Regions from separate parts of the Caballeronia sp. M1242 genome, predicted to be linked through region 2. Evidence: predicted binding sites of a transcription regulator. Region 2 holds the regulator's gene; each other region holds the start of a gene.

Region 1 (2,266 bases), on a different replicon from region 2:
CTGCGCGGGCGTGATGCGCTGTTCGCGGAACACGAGCACGTGATAGTCGAGGTGAGCGCGATGAATGCGCGCGAAATCCTCAGCGGACAAGGGCTGCGACAGGTCGAGCCCGATGACCTCTGCGCCCAGCGGGCCGTCGAACGGACGAATGACGATATGTTGCTCGACGGCCTCGGCAGCGTCGTGAGTCGGCGAAAGAATGGTCACGGTGTAGTGAAAAGCGGCGGACAGACGAATAATCTACGCCCGGCGCGCTCGCGCGGCAACGAACGATGCGCGATTTGATTATCTGGCGTGATGCTAAGACCGGGAGAGGTCAGTCTTCGATCGCATCGAAAGGCAATTCGACCTGTACCGGCGCGACGGAAACGCCGGCTTCGTCAGCGGACTCGAGCGCGCTCACGCGCACGCCGAGCAGTCGCAGTCTTTTGTCGAGCACGATTCGTTTGAGGCACTCGGTGGCTGCGCGACGAATCTCGGAGGCGTCGGCCGTGGCGACCGGAATGGTCAGGTCGCGCGTGACGGTGCGAAAGTCGTCGAAACGCAGCTTGATGCCGACGGTGCGCCCCACGTAACCTTTGCGCGCGAGATCGTCCGCCACGCGCTTGCACAGGCCCGTGAATTCCGCCGAGAGCGTGGCGCGGTCGTGTTTGGGATGCAGGTCGCGCTCGAACGTGGTCTCGCGGCTCATGGACTTGGGCGTGGAACTCACGACGACAGGCCGCTCGTCCTGCCCTTGCGCGATCCGCGCGAGCCATGCCGCATAGGTCGGACCGAAGTGCGATTGCAGAAGGCCGAGGTCGGCGGCCGCGATATCGCCCACGGTCACGATGCCTAGCGCTGCGAGCTTGTCATTCGCCTTGGGCCCGATGCCGTTCACCTTGCGCGCGGCCAGCGGCCAGATGCGCGTGGGCAGGTCGTTCATCGTAAGAATGGTGAGACCGTCGGGCTTGTCCAGTTCCGAGCCGATCTTCGCAAGCAGCTTGTTCGGCGCGATGCAAATGGAACACGTAAGGCCGGTCGCTTCGCGCACCGCGTCTTTCATGCGCTGACCAATGTCCGCGGAATCGCCGGGCATGTCGGTGACGTCGATATAAATCTCGTCGATGCCGCGGTTCTCGATCTGCGTGGTGAATCCGGCAATCGCCGCTTTGAAGAGGCGCGAGTAATGCCGGTAAGACTCGAAATCCGTCGGAAGAAGAATGGCGTCGGGCGCGAGCTGGGCCGCTTTCATCATGCCCATTGCGGAGAACACGCCGAACTTGCGCGCTTCGTACGTGGAGGTCGTCACCACGCCGCGGCCCGCGTAGTCGCGCAATCGCTTGAAACGGCGCGTGCCGTCCGCCAGCGTCTCGGGCGCGGCATTCCGGCCGCCTCCGACCACCACCGGCTCGCCGCGCAGTTCCGGATAGCGCAGCAGCTCGACCGACGCGAAAAACGCATCCATGTCGAGGTGCGCGATACGGCGCGGCGGCGTCTGCGAGGCGAACGAGGAAGGCAGTGAGGCGTCCATCGACGGCGAAAGGCGAGCGCAAAAGCAACAGCAAGAGCAAGAGCGCTTAGGGCCGAAGTCGAAAATGGCTTACTGTACATTCATACAGTGCTTTTCGCCAGCGGCCTTTCAGTGACGCTTCAGTGGCTACTCTGCCGCGCGCTGCTCCGCGAGCGCGCGGCGGCAGTCGTCGAAGACCTGCCGGACCACATCCGACTGGTAGTTAAGGTCTTCGCTGTCGAGAATCTCCTCGACGGCGTCGCGCGCCCAGTCGGCCTCGAGTATCGCGCAATGACGCGCGGCCAGATCGCGCGCAATGGCGGCGAGCTTCGCGACCGTCAGCCAGTCCGCGAGCCGTTCATGCCTGTCGAGCCACTTGTGCGCGGCCTGCACATGGAAAGCCGCCGCCGGCCAGTCTCCGTTCAGATAGAACGCGCCCAGACTGCCGCATGTCAGCCAGCAGAGCAATTCGACGCGGTCCCGGGCACTCAAGGTACGAGGCACATCGTTCATGGCGGCGCTCACGAAGGACGTTTCGACGAGAGGTACGTCAGCGAATACGCTGCGTTCCGTATGAATTCCGTATGAAACAAGATAGCACGGGATGGTGCGGCGCGGCAGTGGCTTGCAAGAAAGGCATCGTGTGCTGACGAACGCATGAATCGCGGCTAAGAATTCCCTGCCTCGCGACGAAGGAGCATGTCAAAGGCGGTAAGTTAGACCGCGCCAGCAGTGCGTGGCGCGCCGGGATACCATGACGAGTCGAACCGCGCG
Region 2 (2,266 bases):
GCGACGAAGTCCTTCGCGGTTTGCTCGTTGCCGCCCGGCTTGTGCTGCGCGTAGGCCCATGCGGCGAGATAGTTCCAGCGCGCCCCGCCCGACGTTTTCGGGTTCGGCGTGACGATGGAGACGCCCGGCTTCGTGAGGTCGTCCCAGTCCTTGATGTGCTTCGGGTTGCCCTTGCGCACGAGGAAAACGATCGTCGACGTGTACGGCGAGGCGTTATCCGGCAGCCGCTTCTGCCAGTCCGCAGCGACGAGTCCCTTGCCCGCGAGCGCGTCGATGTCGTACGCGAGCGCAAGCGTGACGACGTCCGCCTGCAGGCCGTCGATGACCGCGCGCGCCTGTCCGCCGGAGCCGCCGTGCGACTGCTTGAACGTGACGGTCTCGCCGGTTTCCGCCTTCCACTTCTTGGCGAATGCCTGATTGAAGTCCTGATACAGCTCGCGCGTCGGGTCGTACGACACATTTAGAAACGACGTCTGCGCGTGGGCTTGCGTGCTCGCCGCGACCATCGCGCCGATGCCCGCCGCCGTCAGCGCCAGCGCGGTCAGCGCTTTGCGTGCCCTGGTCCCCAATCCCGCTTTCGTGCTTTGCATTCCCCGTTCTCCGTCTTATCCAATTGACGGAATCAGTCTATCGGCGGGCCTATATGAACAGAAATAATCGTTTTTCAGTCTTTTATATCGAAAGCTGCTAAAGCGGGTCGCCGGCCGTTGCGGGCGGGCGAACGTCGGAGCGTGTTGCGGTTTCGAGCCGAACTTAAAGTAATGCTTGAAAAGCGCCGAATACTGTATAAAAATACAGTCATCTGTTGATCCATACAGTGCACGAGAGGCCCGAGCCAGTGACCAGAACCTCAAAACTTACCGCGCGTCAGCAGCAGGTCTTCGAACTGCTCCAGCGTGCAATCGAGCGCACCGGCTTTCCGCCGACCCGCGCGGAGATTGCCGCTGAGCTTGGCTTCAGCTCCGCTAACTCTGCGGAAGAGCATCTGCGGGCACTGGCGCGCAAGGGCGTCATCGAACTGGCGGCGGGTTCGTCGCGCGGCATCCGGCTGATCGGGGACGCTGGCCGTTCGGAAGACGTTCCGCACCAGTTCACCTTGCCGCACGCGAGCATCATGCAGCTCTCGTTGCCGCTCGTAGGCCGGGTGGCGGCGGGCAGTCCTATCCTCGCGCAGGAGCATATTTCGCAGCACTACGCGTGCGACCCCGCGCTCTTTTCCAGCAAGCCGGACTACCTGCTGAAGGTGCGCGGCTTGTCGATGCGCGACGCCGGCATTCTGGACGGCGACCTGCTCGCCGTTCAGAAGCGCACCGAGGCGAAGGACGGACAAATCGTCGTTGCGCGGCTCGGCGACGACGTCACGGTCAAGCGTTGGAAGCGCCGCCCCGACGGCGTCGAGCTCATCGCGGAGAACCCGGACTACGAGAACATTTTCGTACGGTCGGGCAGCGGAGACTTCGCGCTGGAAGGCATTGCAGTGGGCCTGATCCGCTCGGGCGAGTTCTAGTCAGCGGCGGCAGCGCCCGTTCAAGCATCGCTGCCCGCCTCTTCACGCCACGCACGACGCGGCGCGTTTCGAGTACATCAAGCACGGACGGCAGCCGCTCGCGGCATGCCGCGGTGCGTCCTATCGTCTGGAGAGTCATGATGGAACGTTTTGCCCGTTTGCTGCCCTTTCGCCAGTTCGGCCGTCTGCGTCATCTGCGTGCGTTGATTCCTTGCGGCGCCGCGGCGCCTTCGCGAGCTGAAGCTGCACCGGATCTCTTCGATTCCATGCCCGCGCTGCCGTCTCGCCAGCCTGCGTTCGCGCGCGTGTCGCTGACGCAGACGGTTCACGCGGAGCCGCCGCGGAGCACTCCCGTGCGCGTGTACCGAAGCGAGTCGCGGCTGATCCTCGTCGGCAAGATCGGCGAAGTGTCGCGCATGATCGACCGCTGCATCGACGAAGAGCGCGCCGGTCTGACGGGCGGAACGGTGGCGTGAAGTGGCGGCGAGTTGGGGAATCTGTCGTGCGGCGGCGTGGTCAATCCGGCATTGACCTTCGCTAGAGGCTTGACTGTCGCATGTCCCGCACCGCTCGTTTCATTGTCGCCACGCTCGCCGCCCTATTGCTCGTCGCGGCGCTCGGCTTCGTCTACGCGTCGCCATATATCGTGCTGAACCGCGTCAAGCGCGCCGCCGACGCGCGCGACGCCCAAACGGTCAACCAATACGTCGATTTCCCCGCGTTGCGCGCGAGCTTGAAGGATCAGATCGCCGCGCTGCT
Region 3 (2,266 bases), 830 kb from region 2:
GATCTCGCGTGCAATGTCCGGGTTCTCGCGCAGGAATTCCCGCGCGTTGTCCTTGCCCTGACCGATGCGATCGCCGTTATAGCTGTACCACGCGCCCGCCTTGTCGACGAGCTTGGCCTGCACGCCCAGGTCGATGATCTCGCCCTGACGCGAAATGCCCTCACCGTACAGAATGTCGAAGATGGCTTCGCGGAACGGCGGCGACACCTTGTTCTTCACCACCTTCACGCGCGTTTCGTTGCCGATCACTTCGTCGTTCTTCTTGATGGACCCGATACGGCGAATGTCCAGACGCACCGACGAATAGAACTTCAGCGCGTTACCGCCCGTGGTGGTTTCCGGGTTGCCGAACATCACGCCGATCTTCATGCGGATCTGGTTGATGAAGATCACGAGGCAGTTCGTGCGCTTGATGGTGCCGGTGAGCTTGCGCAGCGCCTGCGACATCAGGCGAGCTTGCAGACCCGGCAGTGAGTCGCCCATTTCGCCTTCGATTTCCGCCTTCGGCACGAGCGCCGCGACGGAGTCGATCACGATCATGTCGATGGAACCCGAGCGCACCAGCGCGTCCGCGATTTCCAGCGCCTGTTCGCCCGTGTCCGGCTGCGAGATCAGCAGTTCCTGCACGTTCACGCCGAGCTTCTGCGCGTATTGCACGTCGAGCGCGTGTTCCGCGTCGATGAATGCCGCCGTGCCGCCGATCTTCTGCATTTCGGCGATCACCTGCAGCGTGAGCGTGGTCTTGCCCGACGATTCCGGACCGTAGATCTCGACGACGCGGCCGCGCGGCAGGCCGCCCACGCCGAGCGCGATATCCAGTCCGAGCGAGCCGGTGGACACAACCTGAATGTCTTCGACCGCCTCACCCGCGCCGAGCCGCATGATCGACCCTTTGCCGAATTGCTTTTCGATCTGCGAGAGCGCGGCAGCGAGGGCCTTGCTCTTCTCCGCAGTCATGCCAGCCGGGCCTTTCTTGCTTTCTTCCATGAATCGTCCTTTGCTATGATGAACGGCGTCTGAGACTTGTGCGCGCGGGCTTCGATGCGGATTCCGCATACTTTCACCCGCTTTTCGCACAGATGCAGACACTGTATAAAAAAACAGTAGTTTTTGCAAGCCCGATTGCGGCGCGCGTGGCTTTTTTCCACGTCGCCCGAACCGCGCAAAAACCGCACAACACCCTGGAGACCGCCGCGCCGGGCGAAATGCGGTGCCGGCAATGCGCTACCGCGCATCAGGCGCACACACGATGCGAATCCTCATTGCCGAAGACGACAGCATACTCGCGGACGGCCTTGTCCGATCACTCCGCCAATCGGGATACGCCGTCGACCATGTGAAGCATGGCGTCGAGGCCGACACCGCGCTGACGCTCCAGCCTTTCGACCTCTTGATTCTCGATCTCGGGCTGCCGCTCATGCCCGGTCTCGAAGTGCTGCGCCGGCTGCGCGCGCGTAATTCGCAGATGCCCGTGCTGATCCTGACCGCCGCCGACAGCGTCGACGAGCGCGTGAAGGGCCTCGATCTCGGCGCGGACGACTATATGGCCAAGCCCTTCGCGCTCAACGAACTGGAAGCGCGGGTGCGCGCGCTCACGCGGCGTGGCGCGGGCGGCGGCCCGACGGTCGTCAAGCACGGTTCGCTGTCGTTCGATCAGGTGGGACGCATCGCGCATATCGGCGATCAGGTGATCGACTTGTCGGCGCGCGAGCTGGGCGTGCTCGAAGTGCTGCTGCAGCGGACCGGGCGCCTCGTGTCGAAGGAACAGCTCGTCAATCACCTGTGCGAATGGGGCGAGGAAGTCAGCAACAACGCGATCGAGGTCTACGTCCACCGGCTGCGCAAGAAGATCGAGCCGAGCGGCGCGCGCATCATCACCGTGCGCGGGCTCGGCTACACGCTCGAAAAAGCGTCGAACGGCGCGTCGGCGAGCGCGCCGATGCCGCCGAGCCATCACTAGGCCGGGCCAAGCATGGCCTCGTCCGTTTCCAGCAAACGCGCACACGAGCCGCCGCGCACGCCGCCTGAACCCAACGCAGCCACCGCCGATTCCGACGCGCTGCGCGACGCGCGCTACGCCAATCCCTTCGCCCCGCCGGACGAGCTGGAACCGGACAGCGAGACGCATCCGCGCTCGCTCTTCGGCGAGATTCTCGACTGGATGCTCGCGCCGCTTCTGCTGCTCTGGCCGATGAGCATTGCCGTGACCTATCTGGTCGCGAAGTCCATCGCGAACGGACCGTTCGACCGCGCGCTAGAAGCGGAT

Evidence for each region. Region 2 encodes LexA, which represses DNA repair genes until DNA is damaged. Its sites were predicted from a motif close to ACTGTATNNNNATACAGT; they were not measured.
Region 1: dinB (DNA polymerase IV) is a predicted target of LexA. The motif match lies at 1,585-1,602, and genes of this name have one in related genera.
Region 3: recA (recombinase RecA) is a predicted target of LexA. The motif match lies at 1,088-1,105, and genes of this name have one in related genera.

The regions. Positions count from the first base shown of each region.
Region 1 is NZ_CP071130.1:1,168,829-1,171,094, forward strand. It holds gene JYK05_RS18830 (TauD/TfdA dioxygenase family protein) at 1-207, opposite strand, end outside; gene dinB (DNA polymerase IV) at 317-1,513, opposite strand; gene JYK05_RS18840 (hypothetical protein) at 1,640-2,005, opposite strand.
Region 2 is NZ_CP071129.1:1,280,514-1,282,779, reverse strand. It holds gene JYK05_RS05960 (sulfate ABC transporter substrate-binding protein) at 1-590, opposite strand, end outside; gene lexA (transcriptional repressor LexA) at 839-1,507, shown strand; gene JYK05_RS05950 (hypothetical protein) at 1,648-1,983, shown strand; gene JYK05_RS05945 (DUF2939 domain-containing protein) at 2,064-2,266, shown strand, end outside.
Region 3 is NZ_CP071129.1:447,596-449,861, reverse strand. It holds gene recA (recombinase RecA) at 1-987, opposite strand, end outside; gene JYK05_RS02120 (response regulator transcription factor) at 1,250-1,960, shown strand; gene JYK05_RS02115 (sensor histidine kinase) at 1,973-2,266, shown strand, end outside.